2 regions of the Vibrio sp. J502 genome follow, and region 1 is predicted to be linked to the other one. Evidence: riboswitches for the same ligand, from Rfam matches in the RefSeq annotation. Region 1 holds a riboswitch; the other holds the start of a gene.
What was found. A riboswitch is a leader RNA that binds a small molecule or an ion and turns the genes downstream of it on or off. The one in region 1 is predicted to bind lysine.

Region 1 (16,447 bases):
TATTGAGAGAGTGAACGACAAGACGCTCACCCATGATATTGAATTTCACGCCGCATTTTTTAAGTAGGTCTTGGCACTCTGAGCTCAAGCGGCCTTTCTTCTGGATGGCAATTCTTAGGCGTTGTGTTTGCATGACAATTTCCCTGTGCAATGTATTGAATGTATTTGGAATTGAGTTAAAGCAAAATGAAAAAACCCTCGGGAGATTTGCGTTCTCCCGAGGGTTTTAATCTAAATGCTTTGACTTAACCACCGGGAGTTTCCTGCCTCCCGGGTATGCGTACATCTCCCCGAAAGATTATTTAGGGTGATGGTGATGATGAATGTTCATTACAAAATTACGCATACTTATCAGCTCTTATTGGTTTGCTGTCTTGACTCCACACTAACCAAGCTGATGTTCTTTTTCAACTAAAAATTTTGCTTTTTTAAAATCTTTTTTCGCCGTCGTGCGCCAGTAATAAAAAAGGGAAACTTTCGTTTCCCTTTCATCAACTCTATTTAACCAAAATACAGCTACAACGTCTCGCAATGTGTCATTTTTGATTTCGCCATAGCGGCCATAATCATGCACACAATGATAAATGCAACAGAGGCACAAGCCAACGAGATCAGCACTGACGCTGTCATTCCTAAAACAACAAAACCGACACTCGAAACCAAGGCCGTAGCCAGTGCATACGGCAATTGTGTCGCAACGTGATCGATATGGTTACAACGCGCGCCTGTCGACGATAAAATGGTGGTGTCAGAAATAGGAGAACAGTGGTCACCAAAAACGGAACCAGCGAGCACCGCGCTCAGCATAGGGAGTATTAGAGCGATATCGGTCGCCGCAGCCATATCTCCAGCAATGGGCAACATGATGCCAAACGTTCCCCAAGAAGTGCCGGTTGAAAACGCCATCACGCCCGATAGTAAGAATAAGATGACCGGTAGCCAATGCGGATCAATATTACCTTGAACCAAAGATGACATATACGCACCGGTTTTCATGTCCCCAATAACAGAGCCAATTGTCCAAGCAAAAATCAGGATCAAAATCGCACCAAACATCGATTTAGCACCGATCCACAATGTATTACTGATGTCATTCATTGGCAGCTTTTGCTTAAACACAGTAAACAGAGCCATCGCCAAGCCAACTAGCCCGCCGTAAATCAATGAAGCGCCGACATTGGTGTTTTCAAACGCACCCAGTAGATCAAATGCTTTACCGTCTGCGGCTAAAGATTGACCACCCGTAAATAACATGGCTGAAATCGTTGCAATGATGAGTAATACGATAGGCAAAACCAGATCCAACACTTTGCCATGTTCGCTCTCTTTGATATCAAGCTCTTCATTTAACTCATGTGCGTCTTGGCTATCGTTTTCATTTGCGTCGTCGAATCCACGGCCTTGGGAGGCATTAATTTCATGCTGGCGCATTTGACCAATATCTAATTGGAACCACACCACCGCAAACACCATCAGTAATGCAAAAATGGCATAAAAATTCATTGGTACTAAACGCATGTACGCGCCCAATGCCGAATATTCGGTAATCCCGTGAGAAACGAGAATACCGCCAATAATCGTCATAATGTACGCGCCCCAACTAGAAGCTGGCATCACAACGCACATTGGTGCTGCAGTTGAATCAAGGATATAGGCAAGTTTAGCGCGAGATACATAAAAGCGGTCAGTCACAGGGCGAGAAATAGAACCTACGGCTAAACTGTTAAAATAATCATCAACGAAAATAAACACACCCAAAAATGCCGCCAGCAGTTTTGAGCCACGTTTACTTTTTACGCGGACTTGTGCCCATTCGGCAAAAGCACGAGTACCGCCAGACAAAGTTAATAGCGCGGTCATCATACCTAATAAAAGCAAAAATCCGACGATACTCATATTCCAAGTATTAATGCCGCCATCAGCAACAAAGACGCTTGATACCTTAGTAGCAACATAACTGAATGCACTACCAAAAGAATAATCCGCGAGTAATACCGCGCCTAATACAATACCGACACCTAATGAAACAAGTACTCTGCGTGTAAGAACAGCCAAACTTAATGCTACCAGAGGCGGTAACAGCGACAGAGGAGATGATGCAAAATCGATTAAATTCATGATCTTCAAAAACCAGTAAGTAAATGGTTAGAGATCTACTGCAGACAAATTACGAGCTAAGATAACCACGTAATTCATGTTGAACTAAGCGAAAGGGAAGCGAACACTTCACCCAACCCTACAGTAGCGCTCCATAGTTTAAAAAAAGAATAGACTATGGCAGTGTTGTTCCTATTCGAATACAACCCCAGCAAGCTGCTTTAATGTGCATACTTACTTCGGCGATAAAACCTTTCACTTTTGTTCATTGGCATTACCCCAACAAAAGTTACTATTTTTTACCGCACCTCTACGTCAAAGAAAGTACAATAAATCACCGTTATTAAGTCATTTTAACAATGATAAATGTCTTACTTCGCTTTAGGTAAATGACATTGTACTTAACAACGAATGCATTGCAACCGATCATGTCATCAAAGTGCATCAATTATTGGTCACATTCATTAAGAAACATTGAGACTTCTTTCATAATGTGGTGCAATGAATATCACGAAGATTATAATAAAAAACATTAATTATAAGTCTATCTAAAAATCATTGATGATCTTCTTGATACTACTACTTATGTATGAAATTAGCTCATCATTAACAAGTTCATATTTTTTTGATTTTTATTTATCTATAAAATTTTCATTAATATTTGAATCTAATATTGTAAGTACCAATTCAGCAGTTTATTATTGCTGTGTCGACTAAATTAAATCAAATAGGAATAGTCATGTCTGAATTAACAAAAACTCTACTTAATATTCGTAGCCTACGCGCTTTTTCTCGTGAACTCACTCTAGAGCAGCTTGAAGAAGCACTAGATAAATTAACGATCGTTGTTCAAGAACGCAGAGAAGCGGAAGAAGAAGAACGCTCTGCTCGCGCAGAACAAGAAGCGAAGCTGGCTGCGATTGCAGAACAGATTGCCAAAGACGGTATTGATGTAAGCGCATTAATTTCTGCACTTTCTGGTGAAACTAAGAACAAAGTTAAAGTTCAAGGCAAACGCGCACCTCGTCCAGCAAAATACAAATATCTTGATGCCAATGGCCAAGAAAAAACATGGACAGGTCAAGGTCGCACACCTTCTGCAATTCAAGAGCAACTTGATGCAGGTAAATCTCTAGAAGAATTCGAGATTTAATAATCTCTTTAGCAAATAAAAAGGCTCCTAACGGAGCCTTTTTATTATTTTAATCTTTTATCTTTCCCAATACGCTTCTTCTAAGCTGTCGTCACGTTCAGGTAAACCACGTGACAGACGAGGTGAATGCTGGGCTAGCACCTCATAACTGGCACGGTTGGAATATTTGCAAACTTGCGAGAAGGATGAATAGGTTAAAAAGTTATTCTGATGCTTGCTCGAATTAGGGACGTTCTCTTTATGATATTTATTGGCTGCCATATCATGCAGCAATGCCGATAACGCCGCATCTCCCGCACCATTAGTATTTTTAATTTTCTCAGGTCCACCCATATACGGTGAAATATGAGAATAAACACGTATCGGATTTTCACAACTTATTTTTGATGCTGGGCGACTAAATTCATAACGATTGAATTCAGCAATAGAACCAGGTAATAGTGGCAACGATGTTTCACGTTTCGCCGCATCTTCAGTATATCCTGCCATAAATAAACCGACTGGGCCTGCGGTGCATAATACAAGATCAACCCAATTTAAGGCTTTATTTGACGCTGCAAGGGGATCACTTTCCCCGGTTAATGCTTCGGCTTCATCTTCATTCATGGCAACAACAGTGACATGATCACGCAAAAAATTTTGCCAAAATTGAGGGTCATCTTGAATAACAAATTTAGTGCCTAAGGTTAAAACAACAGGTACATCATATTTCTTAGCATATTCAATCGCTCTCATTGTTGCCTCTGGCATTGGATCACCAGTTTTGCAGCGAATTAAATAAGCAGTCAGAACTAAGGCTGAAGCACTTTTAAATATTTTTTCTGGAACACTTTCTGCGCGAAGTTGGTTCATTTGCCCTTCACTAATAGCAAAGGTTCTTTCTCCATCCTCTGTGATCAAGGCAAAGCAGCGCCCAATCGCTCCATCGACCGCTTGTAAATAATTCAGATCCATCCGACTTGATGTATTACATAAATAACGATAACCGTAGCTACCAATTTTTATATCTTGGCTCATCACACCTAACAACGTTGAGCGATCATCTGCCAGCACCGAATAATTGTGTAATGTGTTGCCAATCGTTCCCCCAGCATATTCGTTAGTAATCAGACCATTTTGTTTGAGCTCAGTGTACAAAGCTTCGGCCTTCTGATCGTCAATCACTAACGAATGGCCTTTACTAAGCTCATATTTTTCGATGAGGTCAGTATTTACTTTCGCTTCTATATCCACCAAGGTCTGGTCGATACCAATAATATGTGTACGTGACATTTTTTTATTTTCTTGTGCTTGGATAACAAGTGGGTCACGTGCATGAACAGGAAAGTAATGCTTTGATTTGCGTTGGCCAGGAAATTTCATAACGTCAGTCTGAGTAGAGGAGAAAAAGATGCGCGATTCTACCGCGCACCCATTAGCGCGGCAACTAAGGCAACTATAGCAAACGTTTGCTCTTGATTATTTTTATTCACCTTCCATAAAGCTGAGATCAGGTAACCTATCTAAATGCTCTGAATAGCGTTTTAGGTCAAATTGCCCTTCGTTTTTCATCACATCAAAAATCTCAATTGCAAGCGCACAAGCAATAGAGGCAACGGCATCCTCCCTTGAGTGACCTGTCATCATCAAGCGCATCAAGGTTTCTTTGACCTTTAACGGATTTCCGTCCGCGAGTTGATTCTCTACTGTTTCGATGAGGAATGCGTCATCCATAATCTGATTGTCATCTTGCATTTTGTGGCCTTTTATTACGCTTTAAAATGGCACGCACTATGCCATAAGCCATTGTAGAATTCTAAAACTAATTTCTGCTGACATTGACAGATACGACGCCAATTAAACCAGATAGAAGTGTGATTGCTGTCTCGGATCTGTCGCGACGAAAATCTTTCTGCTAGAATCTGCGACCAAGTCAATTGAGTGGTATTAAGTAATGTCAGACAACCGCAGCGCAAACAGCCAAAAGAAAGTCATCGTCGGCATGTCCGGTGGTGTTGACTCCTCCGTTTCGGCGTATCTTCTCAAAGAGCAAGGTTATCAAGTCGAAGGCCTGTTCATGAAGAACTGGGAAGAAGATGATAACGAGGAATATTGTACAGCGGCGGAAGATTTAGCCGATGCACAAGCCGTGTGCGATAAGTTAGACATCCCTCTTCATACCATTAATTTTGCCGCCGAATATTGGGACAACGTATTTGAATATTTCCTAGAGGAATATAAAGCAGGGCGAACTCCCAACCCAGACATTCTTTGTAACAAAGAAATCAAGTTTAAAGCCTTTTTAGAGTTTGCAGATGAAGTGCTAGATGCCGATTATATCGCCATGGGCCACTATGTTCGACGCACCTTCCCTGAAGGTAATGACAAACCACAAATGCTGCGCGGCTTGGACAACAACAAAGACCAAAGCTACTTCCTGTACACGTTAAGCCATGAACAAGTGGCCCGTAGCTTATTTCCTGTGGGTGATTTAGAAAAACCCGAAGTTCGACGCATTGCGGAAGAACAAGGTTTGGTGACGGCGAAGAAAAAAGATTCAACTGGTATCTGTTTCATCGGCGAGCGCAAATTTACCGACTTCTTGTCTCGCTATTTACCAGCACAACCGGGTAAAATTGAAACACCAGAAGGTCTCGTTATTGGTGAACATCAAGGCCTGATGTACCACACTTTAGGTCAACGCAAAGGGTTACACATTGGTGGCCAAAAAGGCGGTGGCGGTAACGAAGACCCATGGTATGTCGCTGATAAAGATCTTAAACGTAACGTTTTGATTGCAGTCCAAGGCGCTGATCACCCATTATTGAAATCTCATGGCTTGATCGCTTCCCAATTACACTGGGTTGATCGTACACCAATCCAAGCAACGCTAAGCTGCACGGTAAAAACGCGTTACCGTCAAACGGATATAGCGTGTACCATCATCCCTATTGATGATGAAAACATTAAAGTCATTTTTGATGAGCCACAAGTGGCCGTCACGCCTGGTCAATCCGCGGTTTTCTATCAAGGCGATGTGTGTCTTGGCGGTGGAATTATTGAGCAGCGAATTTAAACAACTTAGGAGTAATAAACGTGGCTAACACCCTTTATGACCGTACCATCGCTTTTGCGGGTATCTGCCAAGCTGTCGCTTTAGTGCAACACGTAGCAAAAAATGGTCACTGTGATTCAGACGCGTTTGAAACTTCTCTAACGGCTATCTTAAGTACTAATCCAAGCAATACACTTGATGTCTTCGGCTCTGAGGCCAACTTAAAAATTGGCCTCGAATGTTTGGTGAAAGGTATTGATAGCACGCCATCAGGGAGTGAAATCACTCGCTATATCATTAGCCTGATGGCATTAGAGCGTAAATTAAGCGCTCGTCGTGATGCGATGTCACAGCTGGGCGATCGTATTCAAACGATTGAACGTCAAGTCAACCATTTTGACTTGCTTGATGATCAGATGATCAGCAACCTTGCCAGTATCTACTTGGATGTTATCAGCCCTATTGGCCCAAGAATCCAAGTCACTGGAACCCCTACCATACTTCAACAAACTTCAACCCAGCACAAAGTGCGCGCCTTACTCCTTTCAGGAATTCGTTGCGCTGTCTTGTGGCGTCAGGTTGGAGGAAAGCGTCGCCATCTGATCTTCGGTCGTAAGAAAATGATCGAACAAGCTCAGATTTTATTAGCTCGAGTCTAATATTGACGCAAAGAATTCACTCTCACACTTAACCTCAAAATTCAGGAGAAAAACATGGAACTGTCAGCCTTGACTGCTGTTTCACCGGTAGACGGCCGCTACGGAAGTAAAACGATTGCGTTACGCAGTATCTTTAGTGAGTTTGGTCTCCTCAAGTATCGGACCATTGTTGAAATTCGTTGGTTACAGAAGCTTTCAGCCACTGCTGGAATTGCCGAAGTTCCAGCATTCAGTGATGAAGCCAATCAATTTCTTAATGCGATAGCAGACAATTTTAGCGAAGAAGATGCCGCTCGTATTAAAGAAATTGAACGCACAACGAACCATGATGTTAAGGCTGTAGAGTATTTCTTAAAAGAAAAAGTAGCGGGTGTTCCTGAGCTGCACGCCGTTAATGAATTCATTCACTTTGCTTGTACTTCAGAAGACATCAACAACACATCTCACGCGCTAATGCTCAAAGAAGCGCGCGATACCGTGCTTCTTCCTGAAATGCGCAACATTATTGATGCGATTCGTCACTTAGCAGAAGAGTATCGCGATATTCCGTTATTGTCTCGTACCCACGGACAGCCAGCATCACCAAGTACTATGGGTAAAGAGATGGCTAACGTAGCGTACCGTATGGAACGCCAATATAAGCAGATTGCCAATATCGAGATTCTCGCAAAAGTAAACGGCGCAGTAGGTAACTACAACGCTCACCTTTCAGCCTATCCAGAACTCGACTGGCATACCTTTAGTGAAGAGTTTATCACTGAATCGCTAGGTGTGGCGTGGAACCCTTATACCACACAAATTGAGCCACATGATTACATCGCAGAGCTATTTGATGCCGTTGCCCGCTTCAATACTATTCTGATCGACTTCGATCGTGACATTTGGGGCTATATCGCTTTGGGCCACTTCAGACAAAGAACCATTGCGGGTGAAATTGGTTCATCGACAATGCCACATAAAGTCAACCCGATCGATTTTGAAAACTCAGAAGGCAACCTAGGCCTTGCTAATGCCGTGTTCAATCACCTAGCACAAAAGCTGCCTATTTCTCGCTGGCAACGTGACTTAACAGATTCAACCGTGCTGCGTAACCTTGGTGTGGGTGTTGGTTATGCGATCATCGCCTACACTTCAACGCTAAAAGGGATCAGTAAACTGGAAGTGAACCGTGATGCGCTGCTTGCTGAGCTCGATAAAAACTGGGAAGTCCTTGCTGAACCAGTGCAAACAGTTATGCGCCGCTACGGCATCGAAAAACCGTACGAAAAATTGAAAGAACTCACGCGCGGTAAGCGAGTCGATGGTGAAGCAATGCGCCACTTTATTGATAGTCTTGCGCTACCTGAAGCTGAAAAAGCACGCTTGAAAGAGATGACACCAGCCAACTACATTGGCCAAGCAATTGAGTTAACCGACAAATTGTAATGCTCTTCAATCTAGCCGATTAATGACAAAGCCCACTTAGTGGGCTTTGTTTTTTAAGGTCGTATTTTATGTTATATCGTTTTTGATACCATAAAAAACGTTAGGCGTACTGCTGTTCAAACTCTTGCATAAAATCAACTAAGGCTTGAACGCCTTCCAGTGTCATCGCATTGTAAATCGAGGCTCGCATACCACCCGCGACTCGGTGACCTTGTAGCGAGACTAAACCACGCGCTTCAGCCAACTCTAAAAACGTACTATCCAACTCTGGTTTCACTAATTGGAAAGGCACATTCATCAGTGAACGGTTGTCTGGGTGAATGGTATTGCGATAGAAAGGTGACTCATCAATTGCGTTATAAAGCAGCGCTGCTTTCTCGCGGTTGATTTTCTCAATCGCCGCGACACCACCCTGCCCTTTTAGCCACTTGAACACGAGACCCGACAAATACCACGCAAATGTAGGCGGCGTGTTGAACATAGAATCTTGTTCAGCTTGCACTTTATAATTCAAGATAGTCGGCAGCACATCACTGGCTAAATCAAGCAAATCATCACGAACAATCGCAATACAGATCCCCGCTGGCCCAATGTTTTTCTGCGCTCCCGCATAAATGACTCCGTACTTTGAGACGTCTATTTGGCGCGACAAAATCGTAGATGACATATCAGCTACAATCGGTTTGCCTGTATCTGGTAAATCATTAATCTCAATACCATCTATCGTTTCATTCGGACAAAAATGCACGTAAGCCGACTCAGGATCGATTTTCCATTCGCTGGCTGGTAATACCGCTGTTTTGCCCTCTTTGGTCACTTTGGCGTTGAAAACATCGATTTCACAATATTTCTTCGCTTCTTTGACCGCACTTTCAGCCCAGTAACCCGCATCAATATAGGTCGCTTTAGTCGCATCGCCTAATAAGTTTAAAGGCACCGCCGCAAACTGAGCGCGCGCTCCACCCTGACAAAATAATACTTTGTAATTACTCGGGATATTAAGCAAATCTCGCAGATCTTGCTCCGCTTCTTGAGCAACATGAATAAAAGGTTTACTGCGATGACTAATTTCCATAACGGACGTGCCAAGCTCGTTCCAGTTAATAAACTCGGCTTGCGCTTTTTCCATCACGGCTTTAGGTAAGGCTGCTGGGCCTGCGCTGAAATTATAGACTGGGCCCGCTTGATTTGATTCCATGAGTTCCTTGCTCCTGCTATCGACAATTAATGTGATTAATACCACTTTTTGATGTGGATAAAAAGCGAGAAAAGAGCTTCTATCGGCTCTTTTCTCTTACTGATTGCTAAAACTCGCGAAATCGTTTGCTTGAGCGCCGTTCGCTATCGCATCAATGCCGGAAGTAATAGTGTCAATAGCGGCATTTGATTGCCATTTTCAAATTCCAAGTTGCCCTGTTTCAGTTCAGCTTGGAGTCGATATCCTTGATCGGTTTGCTGCATAATTTCCATCACAACAAGCTCATCAATACCTTGTTGGATAAAAGGAAAATCTTCAACCAGCTGGTTAGAAATGAAGGTATCAATGTGGCCGGTTAAGGCTGGTAAAATGGTACTCGGATCTTGCACCACATTATTTGTCCCTTCAGGAACCGCTATCTTCCAGTTTGATTCAAACTCACCTTGGCCAACTTTTAGCGCCATTTTATTCATCGATAGATAAAAACCTTTCTCGAATAATGATTGCACATAAGGTAGTGCTTGCTGAATGTCCTCATCAGAAAGTTCTGGGCTGTTTTGGTACAGCGTTGAAAGCTTCTCAAAAGCGTCACCATCTAAATCACCCAAGGTAAAATCAAGATTGAGGTCCTTCACCTCGCCTTCGCTATAAGTTAATTTATCCATCTCAATCAAGTGATTACTATCAAAACGAGAAGGCTCTCCTTTTAATACCGAATCAAAGGAATAACGCATGTTGTCCATACTCAGCGTATTTTCACCTAGGCCATCGACAAGATTAATTTTTGCTAACGCCAATGACTGTTGTCCTAGCCAGAAGCCTTTATCTTGTTTACCTATACCTTGACCAGTTAGCTGTGAAAGCATCATTTTTTCACCACTGGTAAAATCCAACTCAACAGAAGGAACATTCAGTTGATAAGTGATTTCACCTAGCACCGAAATATCACCTTTCAATGTGGCGGGCGTTGTCGAGAACGTCATCTCGCCATCTTCACTTTGGTAGTGCCAACTGTCTAGCGCCACAGTGTATTGAGTATTGCCATTCAACTGCGTGATACTGGTCATCGTCAATGGTAGATTTTCTTGATCAGCTATAACGGATGTTGCTGTTAAACTCAACAGGCCATGCTTAACCTCGCTATTGACTAAAACTTGGGTCGGTAAACCATCGGCAACCAACTGTTGTTTGAGCGTTTTATCTGCAATCTGATAGCGGGTTTGCACGGTTGATGAAAGGTAACCGCGCTTATAACTGACAATGTCCGCCTCGATTGAACCTGAAGAGATATTTGCAATACCGTTAGTGATCACCTTTTCACCGATTTGCCCGACAGCCAACGGCCAGCATGCTGCTAAGACGATAGCACCACCAACCGCACCAATGATTTTTAACTGTTTCATAGTGTTCTATTCCTGAAGATTTTACCCAGTCTACCGTAAACAATTGAAAATCAAAACATGGTGTTAGGTCAGAGTATTGCTAAGATGTGATGAGAAATTCTAAAACCTAGCTCTCAAACCCACTGCGTAATACTTGCTACAGTAGCCAAAACAGCGATGACAGTAGAGGCTTGTGTGAACCATTACGCACTACTTTGTTTAGACAATAACCCAATCAGCACAGAACAGTTGCGAGCTGAGTTAGCTCCGTTCGCCGCTAAATTTGATCTTCATACAGCGGACACCATAGATGAAGCTGAGCAAGCCCTAGAATATTTGCACGAACAGCAACAAACGATTGCATTGGTCATTGCCAGTCACCATGAGCAGTTTGATGGTGCGGATTTTTTGACTCAACTCGATAAATCAACCCACACGCGTTCAGCGCGGAAAGTGCTGATAAGCTGCGGACAAGATATTCAAGCCATTCTCAACGCCGTCAATGAGGGGCGATTAGATCACTGTCTCACTAAGCCACTACAAAATAACGTGCTCTATAAAACCGTCCAAAAAGAGCTCACGACCTACATCTTAGATCACGATAAAGACAACATTCTCAACTACAGCACAATACTTGATCAACAGCGCATCTTACGCGCGCACATCGATAATAAAATGCGCAGTTATCGAGATGGTTTTATCTCCGATTACCACAAGCTTTCTGATACAGAACTGGCTGAGCAAGTAATTGGTGCTTTACACCAATTTTTTGAAAATGAAGATGAAACTCGCGCCTGCCGTACATACTCCACTAATCACTTTCTTACCAAAGAGGGAGAAGAGAACCGCTTTCTTTGGTTCATCACTGAAGGTGAAGTGGCCTTGTATAAAAAAGATGATTTAGGGCAACAAAGAGAAGTGGTTCGCCACAAAAAAGGCAACATTGTTGGTGGTATGTCTTTTGTGACTGGTGAGAAATCTTTTTCTACTGCCGTCACCCTGACTAAAACCGATGTGATTAAACTAGACCGAGATGTGTTTGCAAAAGTCATGCATTCGGATTCTCGGCTATTGCCCCTATTTACTAACTTGCTGCTCCGCCATTTTAACCGCCGCTTACAACGCAGTATTAACACTAAATTGCAACTACAAAAAACGCTCGAATCACTTGAATCAGCTCATCAGCAATTAATCGAGCGGGAGAAAATGGCCATGCTCGGTCAGCTTGTTGCCGGTGTCGCTCATGAGCTAAACAATCCTATCGCCGCAATTTTACGTGGAACCGAAACATTGTCAGACAAGATTGAGCACTTAGTCCAAGAGACTGAACATAAAAATCTGCAACATAAAGGCAGCCAACTATTAAGGAATGCACTTTCAGCCAAACCTACTTCTACATCAGAAGAGCGGGAACGCGCTAAAGCCATAGAAAATGAAATTCATCATCGTTTGATCGCGAAAAAATTGGTCAAACTCAATCTAGATGATGATCTTGCGCTCCGACAATCGGCTAAACACGATCCCGAAAAAACGTTAGAAACACTGGAACAGTTAGAAAACTATTTCCTAACAGGTAGTACACTTCGTTCTATCAATGTTTGTGCACAACGCATCGCCGATATGGTACGAAGCCTCAAAGGGTATGCTCGCCCTGATGATGAAGCGCTGCACAAGGTCAATATTCATGAAGGTATTGAAGACACTCTGGTTATTTTCGAAAATCGTCTTAAGCGCCACAAAGTCGAGAAAGAGTATGCCGACTTACCTTTGATTACCTGTCAGCCGATTGCATTACAACAAGTATGGACAAACCTCATTTCCAACGCTATTGATGCCTTCCCAGCCAATGGCGTACTGCACATTGCAACCACATTAGCAAAACAGGGTAATCAATCTTTTGTGACCATCAGTTTCACGGATAATGGTTGTGGGATCCCGTACGAGCAGAAAGAGCGTATCTTCACATTAAATTACACGACGAAAAAAGAAGGTAACTTTGGACTCGGTATTGGGCTTTCTGTCTGCCAACAAATAGTCCACCAGCATCAAGGTTGGATCGATGTTCAATCTGAACAGGATAAATACACGACAATGACGGTATGGCTGCCAGTTAGTCGATAACTTGTCGTGCTGATGATTAAGGAGAATATCATGAACAAATTTTTGATCTTATGCGTGGACGATGAACGTGAAGTATTGGACAGCGTCATACAAGACCTCGACGAATTTGAAGAGTTTTTTATCTTAGAAGCCGCAGAGTCTGTTGCAGAGGCAAAAGAAGTGATTGCCGATCACCAAGCTCAAAATATCAAGCTGGCTTTAATTTTGTGCGATCACATTATGCCCGAACAAACAGGCATTAGTTTCTTAATTGAATTAAGCCGCAATGAAGAGACGCAACATACACGCAAAGTACTACTAACAGGCCAAGCAGGGCTAGAAGACACCGTAGAAGCGGTGAATCATGCCAGCCTACATTTTTATGTAGCCAAACCTTGGGATGGGAACAAACTTCGCGATGTTATCAAAGATCAATTAACACAATATATGATTGAAAACGAATCAGATTTAATGCCTTGGGCCAGAGTCTTGGATGCCGAGAAAATCTTCAATGCGATCGCACAAAACCGCATCAGTTTTGGTGAATAAAATATCCTAACGAAGAAATGGCACTCTCTTTGCTTATTTTTTGCGAAGACAACAAAAGAATGACACTTTTTAATGGCGACAATGTCAATCTATGCACTATGATGTCTAAATTCTTTAATGTCACCGCGGGTATTCCGCGACTGACCATGGAAATAAACTAAAAATATAGGTTTATAGTGACTATGCGTAAAACAATCATTGCAGCCGCTTTGCTGCTAGCCTCAGGCCAAACACTGGCAGAAATAGACCGAAATAGCCCATCCGTCATGAGCAATTTTAGTTACGACTATATCGAAGCTCGTATTGGAGCAAGTCCAGTCACCTTTGGTGCTGCGATGAGCAAATCAATTCACCCAAATGCACATGTTATTGGTCGTATAGACTCTGAGTTTGAAGGTGATTTTGACGCAGCCGCAGGTTTTGGCTTTCATGCTCCTATTAACAACTGGGCTGACTTCACGGGTGAAATGCTATTACGCGTCGTAGATACCCGCGATAATAAAAGCACCGATACCGGAATGGAATTAAACCTTGGCGTACGTCAATGGCTTGGACCACAGTTAGAAGTTGGTGGCAAAGGTGGCTTTGTTTCTATCGATGACAATGATGACTGGATTGCGTCTGTTTATGCCCGTTTTCATTCTACAGAACTTTTCTCTCTCGGTGCCGAGGCTCGCATCAATGATGCTTACGGCGATCAACTGATGTTTACGACTCGTTTTAAGTTCTAGGTGTAAGCTAAATACAATAAAAAGCCGAGACGTAAGACTCGGCTTTTTATTTGATAACTATTTATTTGATAACTGTGCTACAAAACTGTCAGCGTAATGAGCAGCTTTCTAATAATTGACGCTTGCGAGGCTCTTGCAGCAATTTCCAATGAATACCTTCGATCGCACCAGCAAACTTCCACAGTAGTTTTACATCGACGTCACTACCGTACGTTTTTCTCACTTTAGAAAATATCGTAGGAGCACCTAAGCGCATGAACGTTTCCACATCATTGATGCCCGCTTTTTTAACCATACGCTCTAACGTTAACTGCATGTTTGGTAAATCACGTAGTCGACGGCTTGCAGAGGATTTTTGAAAACTACGTTGCTCAACAGAATAGCGAATGGAACGTTCAATGATCGTATCTAGGCTCTCATGATTGCTCACAAAAAGCTCAGTAATATCATAATAATTAACGGTTGCTGTAGTCTGCTTTTTAACGTGTTTGTATTTTTCGCAGCCTAATTTTGTGAGTGCATCATCGAGCTCTTCACCTCCACGAATAAAAACAGACTCTTCACTAATCAGTGAATACATCGCTTCTTTTTGGAAAAGCCCAACACCGCCAAACATTGAACGCTTTTGAAATGCGCCAAATTTAATAACGTAATTGAAAAATGCATGCTCAATCATATCCATTGACCCTTAATCAAGTTCCCCGATTAATAGTGATCACCAGATAGCAGCGTATTTTTGCGAATAAAAAGAGTAAGTTAGTAACAAGCTTGTAGTAGTTTAGTATTAGCTTGCTTAATATGGGTACTATCATAGTTAACGATACAAAATAAGTCTGGGCATACATCACATCAATAGACATATCTCAGCAGAGTTATGAGATAGAAATCACATCATTGTGTTTATGAATAAATTTTTTTGACACATACGCTTTCCATTAACGTATTAAGATTAATGCATCAAGAAAACAAATTAATGCGATTGATGGTGAATTGATTGCTTATTTGGGTTAGCAGACGGTAAAATGCCTTCAGTACAGATTGAGCACAAATTTATGAATCATCTATCTTTTTACTGGCTTCCAGATCATCATCAAATGCTCATCCAAGGGTTAGAAAGTGAATTTTCTCAATTGGTTGAACACTCACTCAGCACAGGAAAAATTTCACTTCCTCCTATTCCGGATGTTGTTCTAAAAATACAGCGCTTATGCACATTAGAATCTACTGAAATTTCAGATGTCGCCGATTGTCTACTTGAAGATCCCGGACTGACTGCAATTGTAGTACGCGTAGCAAACTCTGTTGTCTTTAATCGTCGAAATATTACCTGTACGGATTTAGTCACGGCTGTATCACGCTTAGGCATACTACGAGTACGCGACATTGTAACAGCTCAAGCGATTGAGCAGTTAAAGCACTCCGTAAACTTAAGTAAAGAATGCAATAAAATATTGGTTAATAGCGCCGCCATATCGCGAGAGCTTGGCGCAACCATGGTGATGGTAACTCACGCATTTAAACAGCTAGAACCAAGCCGATATCAACATTTAGAGCAAGAAAAAGCCTTACTTGTCGGTCTACTTGCGGATATTGGCTTGTTTTGTCTTGTACACGAATATCATTTATATCTTGAGAAAGGCAACTATCTCGATCAAGACATCGCCCTACAGATTTTTCAGTCGCGATGTTCAAAAACCAGTCAGCTTGTGTTAAGAAGTTGGGGGTTCGACTCAGATTTCCTTGAAGTAGCAGGAAATCAATCTTTAGTCGCATCTTCTCACGAAGTCAGTTACCTTGATGTGGCACGTATTGCTCACCATCTTTTACTGTTTCGTCGTCAAGATGAAGAGATTGAAGAGCATGACGTCGAAATTAATGCGACCGGAGCTGAGGTGCTATACAACTTAAGTAACCTTAGTGAGCTTGAATTCAAATCAAAACTCAATGATGTGATCAACGCAAGCGGCTTCTAAACCCAAAATAATCAGAGGATGAGATGTTCTCAGGGATGTTATTTATTTTTGCCCCACTAATAGTGGGGTATCTATTTTCTATTGCCAATCAACAGTGGCTAGCAGCATTAAATAAAGCCACGTCTTGGTTAGTTTACGTCATTCTG
Region 2 (16,447 bases), 960 kb from region 1:
AACGGCATGGACATGGGTATCGTCAATGCTGGTCAGCTTGAGATTTACGATAACGTGCCTGAGAAACTGCGTGAAGCAGTCGAAGATATCATTCTCAATCGCCGCAGCGATGGCACTGAACGCTTACTGGATATTGCGGCTGAATATGCGAACAAAGGTGTCGGTAAGGAAGAGGATGCCAGTGCGCTGGAATGGCGTTCATGGCCAGTCGCAAAACGTTTAGAGCATGCGTTGGTCAAAGGTATCACCGAGTATATTGTTGAAGATACAGAAGAAGCTCGTCAAAATGCCACTCGCCCATTGGATGTGATCGAAGGGCCTCTCATGGATGGAATGAACGTGGTCGGCGACCTCTTTGGCGAAGGGAAAATGTTCCTGCCGCAAGTAGTGAAATCGGCGCGCGTTATGAAGCAAGCCGTTGCGCATTTAGAGCCCTACATCAACGCGCTTAAGCAAGCGGGTTCCAATAATGGCAAAATCCTTCTTGCCACAGTTAAGGGGGATGTACACGACATCGGCAAAAATATCGTTGGCGTCGTTTTGCAGTGTAATAACTACGAAATCATTGACCTCGGCGTTATGGTGCCATGCGAGCAGATCCTCAAAGTCGCGAAAGAACAGAATGTCGACATCATTGGGTTATCCGGCCTCATCACTCCCTCTTTAGATGAAATGGTGCACGTCGCTAAAGAAATGGAGCGACAAGGGTTTAAATTACCGCTTTTGATTGGCGGAGCAACCACCTCTAAAGCACATACCGCAGTTAAAATTGAGCAAAATTATCACCAGCCTGTTGTGTACGTGAATAATGCTTCGCGCGCAGTAGGCGTTTGTTCTTCGCTTCTTTCTGATGAGTTACGTCCTGCTTTTGTGGAAAAATTAAACCTCGATTATGAACGCACGCGTGATCAACATCACCGTAAAACCCCCCGAACTAAGCCTGTCTCATTAGAAGTGGCAAGGGCAAATAAAGCGGTTATCGATTGGGATAACTATACGCCGCCAGTTCCGGCTAAATTGGGCGTACATGTGTTTGATGATTTTGATGTGGCTACCCTTCGTCGTTACATCGACTGGACACCATTTTTCATGACATGGTCATTGATGGGTAAATATCCGACGATTTTTGAACACGAAGAGGTGGGAGAGGAAGCGCAAAGTTTGTTCCATGATGCTAATGCATTGCTTGATAGAGTTGAGCGAGAAGGGCTACTCAAGGCTCGCGGTATTTGCGCTTTATTCCCGGCCGCGAGTGTGGGGGATGATATCGAAGTGTATCGCGATGAATCGCGCACCGAGGTTGCTCATGTTCTTCATCACTTACGTCAACAAACCGAAAAGCCCAAAGGTTATAACTACTGCTTGTCCGATTACATTGCACCAAAAGAGAGTGGTAAACGAGATTGGATCGGTGCATTTGCCGTGACAGGCGGAATTGGTGAGCGAGAATTAGCAGACCAATATAAAGCGCAAGGCGATGATTACAACGCCATCATGATCCAAGCGGTGGCTGATCGTCTTGCTGAGGCTTTTGCGGAATATTTGCATCAGCAAGTTCGTAAAGAAATTTGGGGTTATGCTGCTGACGAAGAGTTGTCGAACGATGATTTGATCCGTGAGAAATACCAAGGTATACGTCCAGCACCGGGCTATCCAGCGTGTCCTGAGCATACGGAAAAAGGCACCTTGTGGGAGATGTTACAAGTTGAGCAGACCATCGATATGTCTTTAACCACCAGTTACGCTATGTGGCCGGGTGCTTCGGTGTCAGGTTGGTACTTCTCGCATCCTGATTCTCGTTATTTTGCCATTGCACAAATTCAGCAAGATCAGATGCAAGATTACGCGCAACGTAAAGGTTGGAATGCACAAGAAGCGGAAAAATGGCTTGGGCCGAATTTAGATTAAGTAATAAAAAACAGGTTGGCTAAGCCAACCTGTTTTTTATTCAGCGTGTAACTACTCAATGTGGTTTTATCGTTCAAACAAATCTTGATGAAGTTTCTGAATTGCCGCTTTAGAAACCGACTCGTGTAATAAAAAGCAGAGGTTGTGCGGGCTGGCACCATAGCAAATCATACGCAAATTGAAATCTTCTAAGGTGCTAAAAACTTGTTTTGCATAGCCTTTGCTTTCACTCATGTTATTGCCGATCAGCGCAACTAAACACAGATTATGTTCGACTTCAACTTTACACAGCTCTTCTAATTCTAAGCGCACCGCTTGAGGCAGTTCAGGCGCTCCACCTGAGGTATCGGTTTTATCTAATGTTAATGAGACGCTGATTTCAGAGGTGGTGATCAAATCCACCGAAATTTTGTGTTTGGCTAAAATTTCAAACACCTTCGAAAGAAAGCCGTATGCGTGAAACATGCTAGCGCTGCGTAGTGTAACCATGGTTTGATTGCAGCGTAGGGTTAAGGCTCTAAATAGAGGTGAGCTTTCCACACGTTTACGGATCCAAGTGCCGCCTTTTTCAGGCTCTTTTGAGGAGCCGACAAACACAGGGATATCGTGGCGAAGCGCGGGCAGCAACGTCGATGGATGCAAAATTTTAGCGCCAAAGTTTGCCATCTCCGATGCTTCGCTAAAGCTTATCTCCGCAATCGGAGCGGCTTTAGGCGCAATGCGTGGGTCAGTTGTATAAATCCCCGGCACATCAGTCCAGATTTCTAAGCCAGAAGCTTGTACCGCTTCGGCGATCAAGGCCGCAGAATAATCACTGCCGCCTCGGCCTAATGTGGTTGTATTCCCTTGTTCATCAGCGCCGATGAAACCTTGAGTTACCACTACGTGTTGCAGACAAAGTGGTGTTAACTTCTCTTGGGCTAATTGCTGGATCTGCTCTAATTGCGGTTCCGCCCGACCGTAGTGATCATCAGTACGCAGCACTTCTCGAATATCAAAACGGATCGCATCCATGCCACGTTCACGCAGTAATTGCGTCAGAATGAAGGTCGACATTAACTCGCCACAAGCCACTAAGTGATCGGTCAGTTTTTTACTCGCTTGAAAAGAGGCCGCTTCTGCGACACTGGCCACCATATCTAAAATTGAGTGTACCTCTTTTTCAACTTGTAGCGGGTCGGCAAGTTTATCAATAATCGCATGATGAATATCAGCTAACTGTTTGATAATACTTAAGCGTTGATTAGCATCTTGTACGCCATTGGCTAATTCAACCAATAAATTCGTCACGCCAGAGCAGGCACTGCTCACGACTAATTTGGTCTCTGGATTATTTTCGATCACAGCGGCACAAAGGCTCATTGCTTCAAAGTTAGCAACGCTTGTTCCGCCAAATTTGGCGACATTGAATGCGCTCACGGCATTTCTCCCACGACTTCCTGAAATAAAAATAGTGTTGGTGTACCAACGTCCAATGTTTGAAGAGAGTTTTTCTAGAGCAAATAAAGAGGTGTTTTTATGATTGGTTTACCTCAGAAGCTCTTCATCAGGGTTGCTGATGACAGTTGAAGGGATTCAGCCCATTCAACCGATAAACCAAATCCACAACCTTGGTTTATCTCGGCACTGCTCCCCATTAATGTTTTGTATTGGAGTTGAGGCTCCACAAAACATCTGCCTGGGCAGTGCTCCTCTTCTGCTAGATAGCTCATTCATTGAACGTTTTTGAACTGTTAATGTCAATCGCTAATTAAGTCCAAATGTAAAATAAAATTAACCAGAGTGTGACACTGGTTTGACCTCTAGACTTCGGTCGAATTGTTGCATCAGCGGATTTGTTTTACTCTGGGTATTCGTATTTGGCCGCAAGCAAGGAGCAACTATGTCCATTACCAGTTTTAACCCACCCCAGCGAATTTTGATGGGGCCAGGCCCGTCAGATATTTACCCCCAAGTATTACAAGCGCTGAGCAGGCCGACTGTTGGCCACTTAGATCCGCTTTTTATCCAGATGATGGATGAGCTAAAGCAGCTGCTTAAATACGCTTTTCAAACGGAAAATGAGTTTACCATCGCGGTTTCCGCGCCGGGCAGCGCTGGTATGGAGGCGTGCTTTGTCAACCTGATTGAGCCAGGAGATAAGGTCATCGTGTGTCGCAATGGCGTTTTTGGCGAGCGTATGCGCGAGAATGTAGTGCGCTGTGGCGGAGAAGTGGTGCTGGTGGATGATGAGTGGGGAGCCCCCGTTTCGCTCGATAAAGTCGAGCAAGCCATACAGGCTAACCCTGATGCTAAAATTCTCGCGTTTGTCCATGCAGAAACGTCAACTGGTGCATTGAGTGATGCGCAAGCATTAGGTTTGCTGGTTAAGCAAAACAACATGCTGAGTATTGTAGATGCGGTGACATCCTTAGGCGGCGTGCCACTTTATGTGGATCAATGGCAGCTCGATGCCGTCTATTCTGGGAGCCAAAAGTGCTTATCGTGCCCTCCGGGTTTATCGCCACTGACTTTTTCAGCGCAAGCGATTGAAAAAATTCAATCTCGCACAACCCCCGTTCAAAGCTGGTTTTTAGATCAAAGCTTAGTGCTTGGTTATTGGAGCGGTGCAGGCAAGCGCAGTTATCACCACACTGCGCCAGTTAACAGTTTGTACGCATTGCATGAAGCCTTGCTGGTGTTGAGAAACGAAGGTCTAGAGCAGGCTTGGGCACGTCATCGTGTGATGCATGACAAATTAAAGCAGGGTCTAGAAAAATTAGGATTTGAATTTGTCGTTGCTGAAGATTGTCGTTTACCGCAATTGAATGCGATCTATATTCCAGAGGGGGTTGATGAGGCTAAAGTGCGAGCGCATTTGCTCAATCAATACAACTTGGAGATCGGCGCAGGCCTTGGCACTTTAGCGGGTAAAGCGTGGCGTATTGGTCTAATGGGGTATGGGGCGCGCAGTGAAAACGTGGCCTTATGCTTACGGGCGTTAGAAGAGTCATTAACAAATTAGCAAAAAAAACACATAAGGGAGCATTTGCTCCTTTTTAGTGGTGCTGATGCTGAACGTTGTTCGTCTCAGCATCAATCATAAAATTCATTTTTATTGTTAGCTCTTCCCTGGCCTGAGTGGAATACTCGTGATTGATATCTTAAGATAAAGTTTGTCGTTAATGGTTTAATTACTCGTATGAATATAAGTGGCATTTTGTGTATTTATAATAAATATACGATGACAAAGTTCGTGGCCTAAATATTAGAACCAGTTTGGATACTACTTTGTATTGTCATGGTATTGTAAAAAATGAACATTGTTCGATTGTTTTGGTTGACCATTATTTTATCTGCGTTAGGATAACCGCGCTGAGAAAGCATACTTATTATTAACTTTTTAGAGGTGCAATAGAAACCTATGGACTCGTCGAGTAGTCGATTATCCAAGTGTGGTATTTTCTGGTTAGTAGAAAAGCCTACGTTTTGTTGCCAACTTTTCATTTAAAGCCTCGCTTTTGCTAAGTTGGTATTCATACTAACGAAGCTCCTTTTCTTGTTCTCTCCTGTCAATATCACACTCTTTTTATAGAGTATCGTGTTTGTTTAAGTCGATCATATGATTTATTCAATACAGCGTTTCTACTGGCTAGAGCGTGAATGCTTTTGAATTTCTTGCGTGTCATCTGTACACCGCTAGAACTTTCGCAAGTACACGGCTTCTCTATTTGACTGACTTTATCTTCTCCTAACTTGCTTGTTCAAAGCGGGGAATGCTTGAGCTTGATGGTATAAGCTTATTGCAGTTCAGTTACGTGGATTTTCTGCATAATTTGGTTTCTTTGCCTTGATAGTTTCAAGGAGATACAAAGATGGTTATGTACAATACATCATTAGCTATGGGCAACCGGCTACCTGCTGCTCACTCTATTCAAACCGAAATGGATAACAACTTTATTTGTGTAGGCGCATCGCTATCTGTAGAAGCGGTGATTGCGATTCTACGCTCATCGTCCTTAACCGATAAGCGCTTAAACCTTATCTTTATCTCTGGTGATGCAGGTGAATACTTAGGGTTTGTTTATTTAAGCAAGGTGGTGGTATCACAGATGAATATCATCATGAAAGATATTATGCACAAAAGCGATATTGCCGTATCGGCCTTAATGGATAAGGTTCAAGCTAGAAAGTTATTATTAGACAGTCATTTGCCTATGATTCCTATCATCGATAGTCGGAATCGAGTGATTGGCGCCTATTCTATATAATAAATATTAACAAACTTTAAAATAAGTCGCTCAACTTCACTAAATGAAATTTTAGTGAGATTGGAACAGTGTGCTTAAAATTTAAGTTATTCATTGAATACATTGATTCTAAAAATAAGCTTTAAAATTATTATGTTTATTTTTAAAGTTAAATATCGGCTGAGATATGATAATGAAATTACAAAAAATAGCGTTAGAACTCGCTGCGATTAATTTTAATCGTGACCCATTAAACTTAAATCAATTAATGGAACAGTATCCCATCGCTGATATTGCTCAAGTCTTCGCTGAGCAGTTGGCTAATCAGACCTTGAGCGAAGAGGATGTCTTTGAGCTGGTGCAATTGATGCCAATCGCTCGTCAAGCGGCGCTATTGGGGTATTTTTCTGAGCCTATCAGAGAAAAAGTGGTGGAGAGAATGCCGCTCGAAGCGCTTGCGAAAGTGCTTCAAGTTATGCCCCATGATGAAAGGGCTGACTTATATGCTCACTTGGATGAGACGCGCCAACCGCCGCTACTTGCTCTACTGGATCAACAAGAGCGGCAAGATGTACAACAACTCGCAGCCTACCCTCAAGGCTCGGTCGGCTCTATCATGACGACAGATTATGCGACGTTAAACGCCGATGATGATGTGCCGCAGGCGATTGCGCGTTTACGTGAAATGGCCAACGAGAGGGAAACCATCTATCAAGCGTATGTGATTGATAAACAGAATCGCTTACTTGGTACACTTTCGCTTAAGGATTTAGTGCTGGCACAACCGACCTCGCTTGTCTCTGACATCATGACCAAAGAGACAGTGTTTGTTCGAGCTGATGAAGATCAAGAGTGTGCAGCGCAAGCCATCAGTAAATACGATTTACTTGCGGTGCCTGTTTTTGATGAGCAATTCCGTTTGGTCGGTATAGTGACTTATGACGATGCGATGGACGTGGCCGAGCAGCAAGCGGATATGGATTTTCATAAAGTCGCTGCGGTTGGTTTTACCGGTAACCTTAAAGAAGCCAGCGTATGGCTAATGTACAAGAAACGTGTGTTTTGGCTGGTGTTGTTAGTCTTTGGTAATCTTTTTTCTGGTGCCGGAATTGCGTACTTTGAGGAGACGATTCAAACCTATGTCGCCTTGGTCTTCTTCTTACCACTGTTGATTGATAGCGGCGGTAATGCAGGATCCCAGTCAGCAACGTTGATGGTTCGAGCCTTAGCCACTGGTGAAGTGGTGATGAAAGATTGGCTATCCATGTTGGTGCGAGAGTTAGGGATTGCGGCGTTATTAGGGGCAACAATGGCCATTGCTGTTTCTTTATTGGGTTTTTGGCGAGGCGGCAGTGATATCGCTTTTGTCGTTGCGGTAACGATGCAAATTGTGGTGATTATTGGTTGTATTGTTGGAATGCTCCTTCCGTTCATTCTGAATAAGTTTAAGCTCGATCCTGCGTCAGCCAGTGCTCCGTTGATCACGACCATTGCTGATTCTATCGGGGTGATCATCTATTTCAGCGTATCCGCCCCATGATCCCACGGGGCGATATTGTTAGTGTTGGAAGTTCCAAGGCAGGAGTGCATCGATATCAGGCTCAGATTTCGCTAGCTCTTTCATGCACTTAACCATGTAGTCGTAAAGGATAAGGCCGTTGGCTTTCGCTGTCTCGACGATACTGTAAAGCATCGCGCTCGCTTCAGCTCCATTGGGATTGGTCGAGAAGAGCCAGTTCTTTCTGCCTATAACCAGCGGTTTTATTGCGCGTTCAGCACGATTATTGTCTATCGATAAGTGACCGTCATCGATATAGCGGCTCAGCTTCGGCCACTGACCGAGCGTGTATTTTATCGCTTTACCCAGCGGGCTAGACTCAAGCACTTTCTGAGTTGTCATCCATTCATAAAGCTCATCCAGTATCGGCTTAGCATGCTCTTGGCGCTCTGCTTTCCGTTTTTCGGCACAGGCACCTTTTAAGCGTGATTCTATTCCATAGAGTTTCTGGATTTTAGCCAATGCACTATCCGCTTTGCCTGACTTGCCTTTGCCTTGCAGCTTTTTCGCCTCCATGAACTTGCGCCGAGCATGCGCCAAGCAACCGACATTGGTGACGAGATGAAGCCCATCATAAACACCATAGCCATCGGTTTGTAGATAACCACTGTAATCCCCCAAGAAGGCAACAGGGCACGCCCTAGCTCGACTGTTTTGATAGTCGTACAAGACGATATTTCTCACATTAGGGAGGGCGGCTTCAGGCGAGTCTGCGCCCGAGCAGTAAAGCCACATATAACACTGTTTATCTTCTTTGAGGACATTGAGCGGCGTTTCATCCGCCTGAATCACCACTTGCTCAAGTAGGTGCGTTTTTAAGGCCGCGTAAAGTGGAGCGAACTTCTCACTGACTTGGATAATCCACCTTGCCATGGTGGTTCGTGAGAGTTCGATACCCGACTGGGTAAACAGGGATTCTTGGCGGTAAAGTGGCATCGCGTATTGATATTTGCCGAGGATGATATTGGCCAACAAGCTTTCTGTGGCGAAGCTCTTCGGGATAATGCTTTGCGGCGCTGGCTTTTGAACGACGTGGTTTTTGTCTTCTGTTTGCTCGCATTGGCGGCAAGCATATTTAGGACGAACATATTCCAACACTTTTAGTACCGCTGGCGTGAACTCAAGTTTCTCGCTACGGTCTTCACCGATTTTATGCAGGTTATGTTGACAGCAAGTGCACTGCTTTTCATCGTCGTTTAAATCGAGTTCGATAACTTCACGAGGCAAGGTCTTTGGCAGTGGTTTGCGTTTACCACGTTTCTTCTTTGTGATGGTCGTTGTGACAACTTCAACCTCTTCTTCCTTAGCGGCCTCACACTCCGCTTCGTTGAAGAGATCACCTTGAGATTCATCGTAAGGCTTTAACGCCTCCGAGCGTTTAGCGAACTGACGGTCGAAGGCAAGTTTGAGCTGTTCAAGCAGCGATTGACGCTCTTGTTTCAATTGGGTTTCTGACGCCAACAGCGCTTTCACCATCGCTTGTAGCTCGGCAACATCTTGGCTTTCTGAGTTGATATTTGGCGTCTTTTTCATGGCATTGATTATACTAAAATCATGCCGTTAATGCTTGGTGGATATGGCTATATTATCGCTTAAGTCATTGTAAAATCGTTTATTCTAACGGGTTTATGGCCGATAATCGTGAAGCCAGAAAGCAGTCTGTCAAGCTCGAATTGAGTTAGGGTAAACACCTCATTTTGCTCTTTTGATGGCCACTTGTACTTGGCTTTTTCAAGGCGCTTGTACCAAAGAGCAAAGCCTGTTTTATCCCAGTACAGCACTTTGATTTTGTCGCGCTGTTTGTTGGTGAACAGGAACAGTGCGCCGCTGCCCAAGGGCAAGTCGGTGTCATTTTCGATAATCGCAGCGAGGCCGTTGATGGACTTTCTAAAATCGACGCTTTCGCGATAGAGATAGATTTCGGGAGCACTGAGCATACGTTTCATGACAGCGCACCGATAAGCTCTGCGAGATAGGTCGCTGGCGTGCCTTGTGGGATGCTCAGTTCAACATCATTGACGAGCAGCGTCATATTGGCAACGACAACGTGAGTGGCTTGATACTTTGTGGTCTTTTCAACGACTTCTGCTTTAACAAAGCCAACCGTGTTCGGTTTTTCGATGTGCTTTAACTGTTGGCGCTTAGCGTAAAAAGTGGAGAGGCTCAGTCCGTTACGTTCACAGAATAATCGTTGTGATAGTTGGCTGGATTCATAGTGTTCGAACAGGGTTCGCCATTCTTGGTTAGTGCGTCGTTTGGCCATTTCAAATCTCCTTTGGGTTGGAGGTTTGATCTTATTATTCGGGCTAGGTGATTAGAATGCGGGGTTTATGACGCGCTTACATTTCAGCGTTGCTACCATGGTGTTGGATTTTCCACCAGTGACGTAAGCCACCCATCCTGCAGTGAGATCTACTGGTTGGAGTGTGAAATAAGCCCAACGGTCAAAAGCTTTCTCTATTTTTGGGAAAGCTTTTTTTATGAATAAGGCTCATATGATCGATTTAATCGGCAGACGAACGATCAGCCGAACTGGTTGGCGGGCTATACTGCACCTCACTGAAATCCATATTGGGGAACAAAAATGCGGCTTCGGAGCGAATTTGCTCGGCGCGGCTTTCGTCACCAATACCTTGGTAAGCCAAGATCAGATTATTGTAAAAAGCAGGACGCGGTTTATGTTTTATGATGGCCAATGACCAGTCGATGTATGGCGTAATCAATTTAGGATCTTGATTATACAGGCCAATGTTGAGGTAAGTGCTGTAGACATCCCAATCAAAACGGTCTTTCCAAACCACAGGGTTCGTCACCTTTTGTAGGATATCCGGGTTCTTGGGTTGAGATTTCTCAAATTGGGTAAGCACGTAATTACTGTGCAGTGCGCTGAGCATATAAAAGCCAGTCAAAATCGGCACTACTAAAGTCAATACTCGAAATAGGGATTTACTGATAAGGCCAAAAGGGGCCGAACGGTATTTAGCCACGCGTTGATCAACCCAAAAAAGCAGAATAATGAAGGTTATCCAATGAATGGCAGAATGGTAAAATGGGTATTCGAGTTGGCTGTGCAACACGATAGGGATGAAAAGGGCGAACATCGCAAGCCTGGTCCCTTTCTTGGCCGAATACATCCGCATGAGCACGAAAAGCATGGCCAGTGTGATCCCTAGCACAGGTAACAAACCGCCTTCCACCGCCCAGAATAGTAATTCATTATGAGGATGATCCATCGACGCTAACCCCGGTTGGTAGCTAGGGTTTAATTGGTGTTGCCTTGCAGTATAAAGCAAATATTCAGATTCAAACTTGCCATAGCCATAACCCGTGAAGGGTTTCTCTATGACCATATCGATGGTTTGAGGAAAGGTATAACGGCGAGGGCTCTCTAAATCAGCCTTATTCTCTAGAAAATCGCCCGTGCCTTGGGAATAGACAGCGACAAACCCTAAAGCAATACCCAATAGCGTTGCAGCGCTCCATCCCCAAAACCGTTTAGGCGTCGAAAATTTAAATAGGTAAGGCAGAACAAAAAGCGTGCCGAGTACCGCGCCAATCCAGCCAGTGCGCGAGGCTAATATCACCAGCAACGGTGCAGTGAGCAGTGGAGTGACATAAAGTAGGCTCACTTCGCTAACATGCTGGTTGTACTTTTTCGGTTGACGAGCCAGTAAATAGCCGGACATAACTAGCCCTGTCGCGAGAAAGCTCGCCATCACATTCGGTTGCTGAAAAATGCCGTAAGGGCGGTTGATGAGGGTGTTGTAGCCAAAAATATTATCGGGTGAAAGCAAAAAGTATTGGTACAGACCAAATAGAGTTTCAATCAATACCGCGAGTACGATAAACCAAAGTAATCGCTGCTTATGTTTGTTACTAAAACGAAATTGTTGCAGCAATACAAAAAAAAGCAGCCCAGTCCATAGTCCTAACATTCGACTCAACGACGACTCAATTTGAGCATTCGTATAAAGCAGCGGAATCGTCATGATGGTACAACTGATGAAAAGACCGATGGTCAGTTTGGAATAGCGTAACCTACGGTTAGATGCGAGTTGATACAGACCTAATGAGAGCGTAAAACTAAGGGCAAGCCAAGTGGTTGGATTAAAAGATAAAGCCAGACCTGAGCCACCAGGGTTGGGCATAAAAAAATGCATTGCCAGTAAATAGAGAATGCCAATCGAAAGCAAAAAGGGTTTGTTTAAGGGGATGGCGGGTGTTTGTGCTTCAAGTTGTGTACCGCTTAGATGCAATGTTGCCATAGGTCTCGCGTTCCAATTAAAAGAAACCAGCAACCACTTGCTGGTTTCTTTACTTTACCGTTTTTTTCTATTTCAACATAGGCTTAAGAAAGCGTGCTGTGTGTGAACCTTCGATCTGCGCCACATCTTCGGGCGTTCCTTGAGCAATAATTTCGCCGCCGCCTTGTCCACCTTCTGGCCCTAGGTCGATCACCCAGTCTGCGGTTTTGATCACATCTAAGTTGTGTTCAATTACCACCACGGTATTGCCGTGGTCGCGCAAGCGATGCAGTACGGTCAAGAGCTGTTGGATGTCATGGAAGTGTAAGCCTGTCGTTGGCTCATCCAAAATGTACAAGGTTTTCCCTGTATCGCGTTTTGATAGTTCACGAGCCAGTTTGACGCGTTGAGCTTCGCCCCCTGACAATGTCGTCGCCGCTTGTCCGAGGCGTATGTAGGATAAACCCACGTCAATCAAAGTTTTGAGTTTGCGAGCGATCATCGGTACGGGCTCAAAAAAAGCGTAAGCATCTTCGACGGTCATCTCCAACACTTCATCAATCGCTTTGCCTTTGTAGCGGACTTCCAATGTTTCACGATTATAGCGTTTGCCCTTACACACATCGCATGGCACGTAAACATCGGGTAAAAAGTGCATTTCAACCTTAATCACACCATCACCTTGGCATGCTTCGCAGCGTCCACCGCGTACGTTAAAGCTAAAACGACCCGGTTTATAGCCTCGAGAGCGAGACTCTTGAGTGCCCGAAAATAGCTCACGGATCGGTGTGAAAATGCCCGTATAGGTGGCCGGGTTTGAGCGGGGAGTTCGGCCTATCGGGCTCTGGTCAATGTCGATGACCTTATCAAAATGCTCTAACCCTTTGATTTTTTGATATGGAGCAGGCGTTGCTGTGGTGGCTCCATTTAAGGCCGTATGAGCAATTTTAAAAAAGGTATCATTAATTAAGGTTGATTTACCGGAGCCTGAAACTCCTGTTACGCAGCTAAATAAGCCAACAGGAATTGATAAATCAACCGTCTTGAGGTTGTTACCCGACGCGCCGATAAGCTCCACCGTTTTCTTGGGATCTCTCGGGGTACGCACGGTAGGAATCGCAATTTTTTTTGCGCCGCTCAGGTACTGTCCCGTGAGCGAATTAGGGTTGGAAATTATGTCATTCACATTCCCTTCTGCGACGACTTGCCCACCATGCACACCAGCGCCGGGGCCAATATCAATTACATGATCGGCCATACGAATGGCGTCTTCGTCATGTTCTACAACTAATACCGTGTTGCCTAGATCGCGCAAATGCGTGAGCGTTTTTAATAGCCGTTCGTTATCACGCTGGTGGAGCCCAATCGATGGCTCATCTAAGACGTACATTACCCCAACGAGTCCAGCGCCAATTTGGCTCGCTAAGCGAATCCGTTGTGCTTCGCCTCCTGACAGGGTTTCAGCACTCCGAGAAAGGTTGAGATAATTCAACCCAACGTTGACGAGGAAATGCAAACGGTCATTGATCTCTTTCATTACTTTTTCAGCAATTTGTGCTCGTTGGCCTTCTAAATCAAGAGATTGGAAAAATTGCAAGGCATCGGCAATGCTCAGTTCCACCACTTCCGGGAGCGCGGTGTCATTGATAAATACGTTGCGAGCTTCGATGCGTAAACGGGTGCCATTACAACTGGTACAAGGCTTAGTCGAGATGTATTTCACCAAATCTTCACGGACAGAGTTAGATTCTGTATCGCGATAACGCCGTTCAAGTGTATTGAGAATGCCTTCAAACGGATGGCGTTTAACCCGAATATCACCACGATCATTAATGTAGTTAAACTCAATCTCAGTTTTCCCCGAGCCTTTCAAGATGATTTCCTGAACCTTTTTAGGCAGTTTGTTAAATGGGGTATGTAAATCAAAATCATAATGCGCAGCGAGTGACGTGAGCATCTGGAAGTAGTAGTAATTTTTCTGATCCCAGCCACGAATCGCTCCTTGCGCGAGGCTGAGTTGGCTATCTTGGATAACGCGTTCAGGGTCAAAATATTGTTGTACGCCTAAACCATCACAGGTGTGGCATGCGCCCGCTGGGTTATTAAATGAAAACAGCCGAGGCTCTAACTCCTGCATACTGTAGCCACAGTGTGGACAAGCAAAATTGGCTGAGAATACAATCTGTTCGCCTTCACCATCCATATCAGTAACCACAGCAATACCGCCTGACAACTCGAGCGCTGTCTCAAAGGATTCGGCTAGGCGTTGCTGTAGGTCAGGACGAACTTTGAAGCGATCAACCACCACTTCAATGGTGTGCTTTTTGTGCAGTTCAAGGGTTGGTGGATCAGTCAGATCGCACGTTTCACCATCAATACGGGCGCGGATAAAACCTTGCGCGGCCAAGTTTTCCAGCGTTTTAACGTGTTCACCTTTGCGCTCTTTCACAATCGGTGCAAGCAGCATCAGCTTTGAACCTTCAGCTAACTCCAATACCTTATCAACCATCTGGCTGATGGTTTGGGCGCGAAGTGGCACTTTGTGCTCAGGGCAACGCGGCTCACCGACTCGCGCATAAAGCAGACGTAAGTAGTCATAAACTTCAGTAATGGTGCCAACCGTAGAACGAGGGTTATGCGAGGTTGACTTTTGTTCAATAGAGATAGCCGGTGAAAGACCTTCAATATGGTCAACATCCGGTTTTTCCATCAAAGATAAAAATTGGCGTGCATAGGCAGACAGTGATTCAACATAGCGGCGTTGGCCCTCTGCGTAGAGTGTATCAAAGGCGAGAGACGACTTCCCCGAGCCTGATAGCCCTGTAATCACTGTTAATTTATCGCGTGGAATGGTCAGGTTGATATTTTTCAGGTTGTGGGTTCGAGCGCCCCTAACTTCAATTTTGTCCATCATCTAGGCTCTATGTAACACAAGTTAGGCAAGTATTGCATAGTGTGAGTTTTGTGCAAATAGATACTGGATAAAAAAACAGTAAATAAAAACCACGGAACTTGCCGTGGTTTTTATTGGGGAGGCGCTAGGTTACTGACGCACTAGGTGACTAACGCATTAGCTTACTTAAGCTTTATGAGTCGAATGTTTATCCAGCGCGACTTTTTGTTCGTTCTTTTTGTACATGTTTTCAAAGCAGTAGTTAGTGGCTTCGATATAGCCTTCTACGCTACCGCAGTCAAAGCGTTGGCCTTTGAATTTATACGCCAATACACAGCCTGATTGCGCTTGTTTGAGTAGCGCATCGGTAATTTGAATTTCGCCACCTTTCCCCGGCTCTGTTTGCTCAATCAGATCAAAAATATCTGGGGTTAAAATGTAGCGGCCAATGATGGCTAAATTGCTTGGTGCGGTGCCTGGTTCTGGTTTTTCAACCATGTCATCCACTCGGAACAGATCGTCTTTGATCATTTCACCGGAAATAACACCGTATTTATGTGTTTTGTTTTCAGGCACTTCTTGAACGGCAACAATCGAGCAGCGGAACTGTTTATACAGAGCGACCATTTGTGCCAAAACACCTTTTTCTTGATTGACACATAAGTCATCGGCCAGCACCACCGCAAAAGGTTCATCGCCGACTAACTCTCGACCCGTTAAAATCGCATGGCCTAAACCTTTCATTTCACGTTGGCGAATGTAGGTGAAGTTGGCGGTATCAATGATTTCACGAATATCAACTAGTAGCTCCTCTTTGTTGGTGCCACTAATTTGATGCTCTAGCTCATAGTTTTTATCGAAGTGATCCATGATCGAGTGTTTTCCACGCCCAGTCACAATACACATCCCGGTCATTCCGGCTTGAATCGCCTCTTCAACACCATATTCGATCAAGGGTTTATTGACGACTGGCATCATCTCTTTGGGCATTGATTTTGTCGCTGGAAGAAAACGTGTACCGTAGCCAGCGGCTGGGAATAGGCATTTTTTGATCATGCTATAACCTTATTTTTATTTGAATTGTTAATTGATGGCGCAACCTTATCATGCTTTATGAAACGCTATCACCACTAAAGCGGTGAACTCAGTTAAATTCTGCGTGAAAGCACATAATTAAGACAGAATATTTTGATTGGCCCACGCAATCGCTTGGACCCTATTTTTGACCGATAGCTTTTTGAATATTTGGTAGAGATGTGATTTGACCGTGAATTCACTGATGAATAAATCTTCCGACATTTGGTTATTCGATGCGCCAGTTTGTAAGCAGCGGAGGATCTGTATTTCGCGGGCGGTTAAGTCTGTAATCACTTGAGCAGTATGGGACTCAAACGCGTAGCGATAGTAGTGCAGTAACTGACTTACAGCGTGTCTGGGTAGCCAATTTTGTCCGTTAATGATTTCACCAAGCCCAAATGCAATTTTATCTAGGGTGTCATTTTTATAAAATAGCCCCTTTAAATGGCCAAAGGTTAATAAGTCATTCGTGGTTAATCTTTGCAACACATTGATAAGGATCGTTTCATGATGCTGACTGCTTAATGGGCAGTTTCCC

Region 2: linked by a shared signal. The riboswitch ahead of lysC (lysine-sensitive aspartokinase 3) and the one ahead of N5E84_RS06960 (Na+/H+ antiporter NhaC family protein) in region 1 are both predicted to bind lysine.

What each region holds. Positions count from the first base shown of each region.
Region 1 is NZ_CP104554.1:1,490,153-1,506,599, forward strand. Features, by position in the region: gene hisG (ATP phosphoribosyltransferase) at 1-133, opposite strand, end outside; His leader region at 187-323, opposite strand; gene N5E84_RS06960 (Na+/H+ antiporter NhaC family protein) at 517-2,118, opposite strand; lysine riboswitch at 2,235-2,418, opposite strand; gene N5E84_RS06965 (H-NS family nucleoid-associated regulatory protein) at 2,837-3,250, shown strand; gene N5E84_RS06970 (inosine/guanosine kinase) at 3,308-4,612, opposite strand; gene N5E84_RS06975 (hypothetical protein) at 4,715-4,984, opposite strand; gene mnmA (tRNA 2-thiouridine(34) synthase MnmA) at 5,184-6,305, shown strand; gene hflD (high frequency lysogenization protein HflD) at 6,326-6,943, shown strand; gene purB (adenylosuccinate lyase) at 6,998-8,368, shown strand; gene serC (3-phosphoserine/phosphohydroxythreonine transaminase) at 8,469-9,566, opposite strand; gene N5E84_RS07000 (DUF945 family protein) at 9,710-10,969, opposite strand; gene N5E84_RS07005 (ATP-binding protein) at 11,144-13,069, shown strand; gene N5E84_RS07010 (response regulator) at 13,100-13,597, shown strand; gene N5E84_RS07015 (hypothetical protein) at 13,780-14,328, shown strand; gene N5E84_RS07020 (TfoX/Sxy family DNA transformation protein) at 14,417-15,010, opposite strand; gene N5E84_RS07025 (HDOD domain-containing protein) at 15,381-16,301, shown strand; gene N5E84_RS07030 (lysine exporter LysO family protein) at 16,325-16,447, shown strand, end outside.
Region 2 is NZ_CP104554.1:2,450,719-2,467,165, reverse strand. Features, by position in the region: gene metH (methionine synthase) at 1-1,908, shown strand, start outside; gene lysC (lysine-sensitive aspartokinase 3) at 1,975-3,327, opposite strand; lysine riboswitch at 3,437-3,612, opposite strand; gene N5E84_RS11315 (pyridoxal-phosphate-dependent aminotransferase family protein) at 3,791-4,912, shown strand; gene N5E84_RS11310 (hypothetical protein) at 5,763-6,158, shown strand; gene mgtE (magnesium transporter) at 6,325-7,677, shown strand; gene N5E84_RS11300 (IS66-like element ISVa11 family transposase) at 7,696-9,228, opposite strand; gene tnpB (IS66 family insertion sequence element accessory protein TnpB) at 9,288-9,641, opposite strand; gene tnpA (IS66 family insertion sequence element accessory protein TnpA) at 9,638-9,958, opposite strand; gene N5E84_RS11285 (PglL family O-oligosaccharyltransferase) at 10,200-11,993, opposite strand; gene uvrA (excinuclease ABC subunit UvrA) at 12,028-14,850, opposite strand; gene galU (UTP--glucose-1-phosphate uridylyltransferase GalU) at 15,019-15,888, opposite strand; gene N5E84_RS11270 (LuxR C-terminal-related transcriptional regulator) at 16,006-16,447, opposite strand, start outside.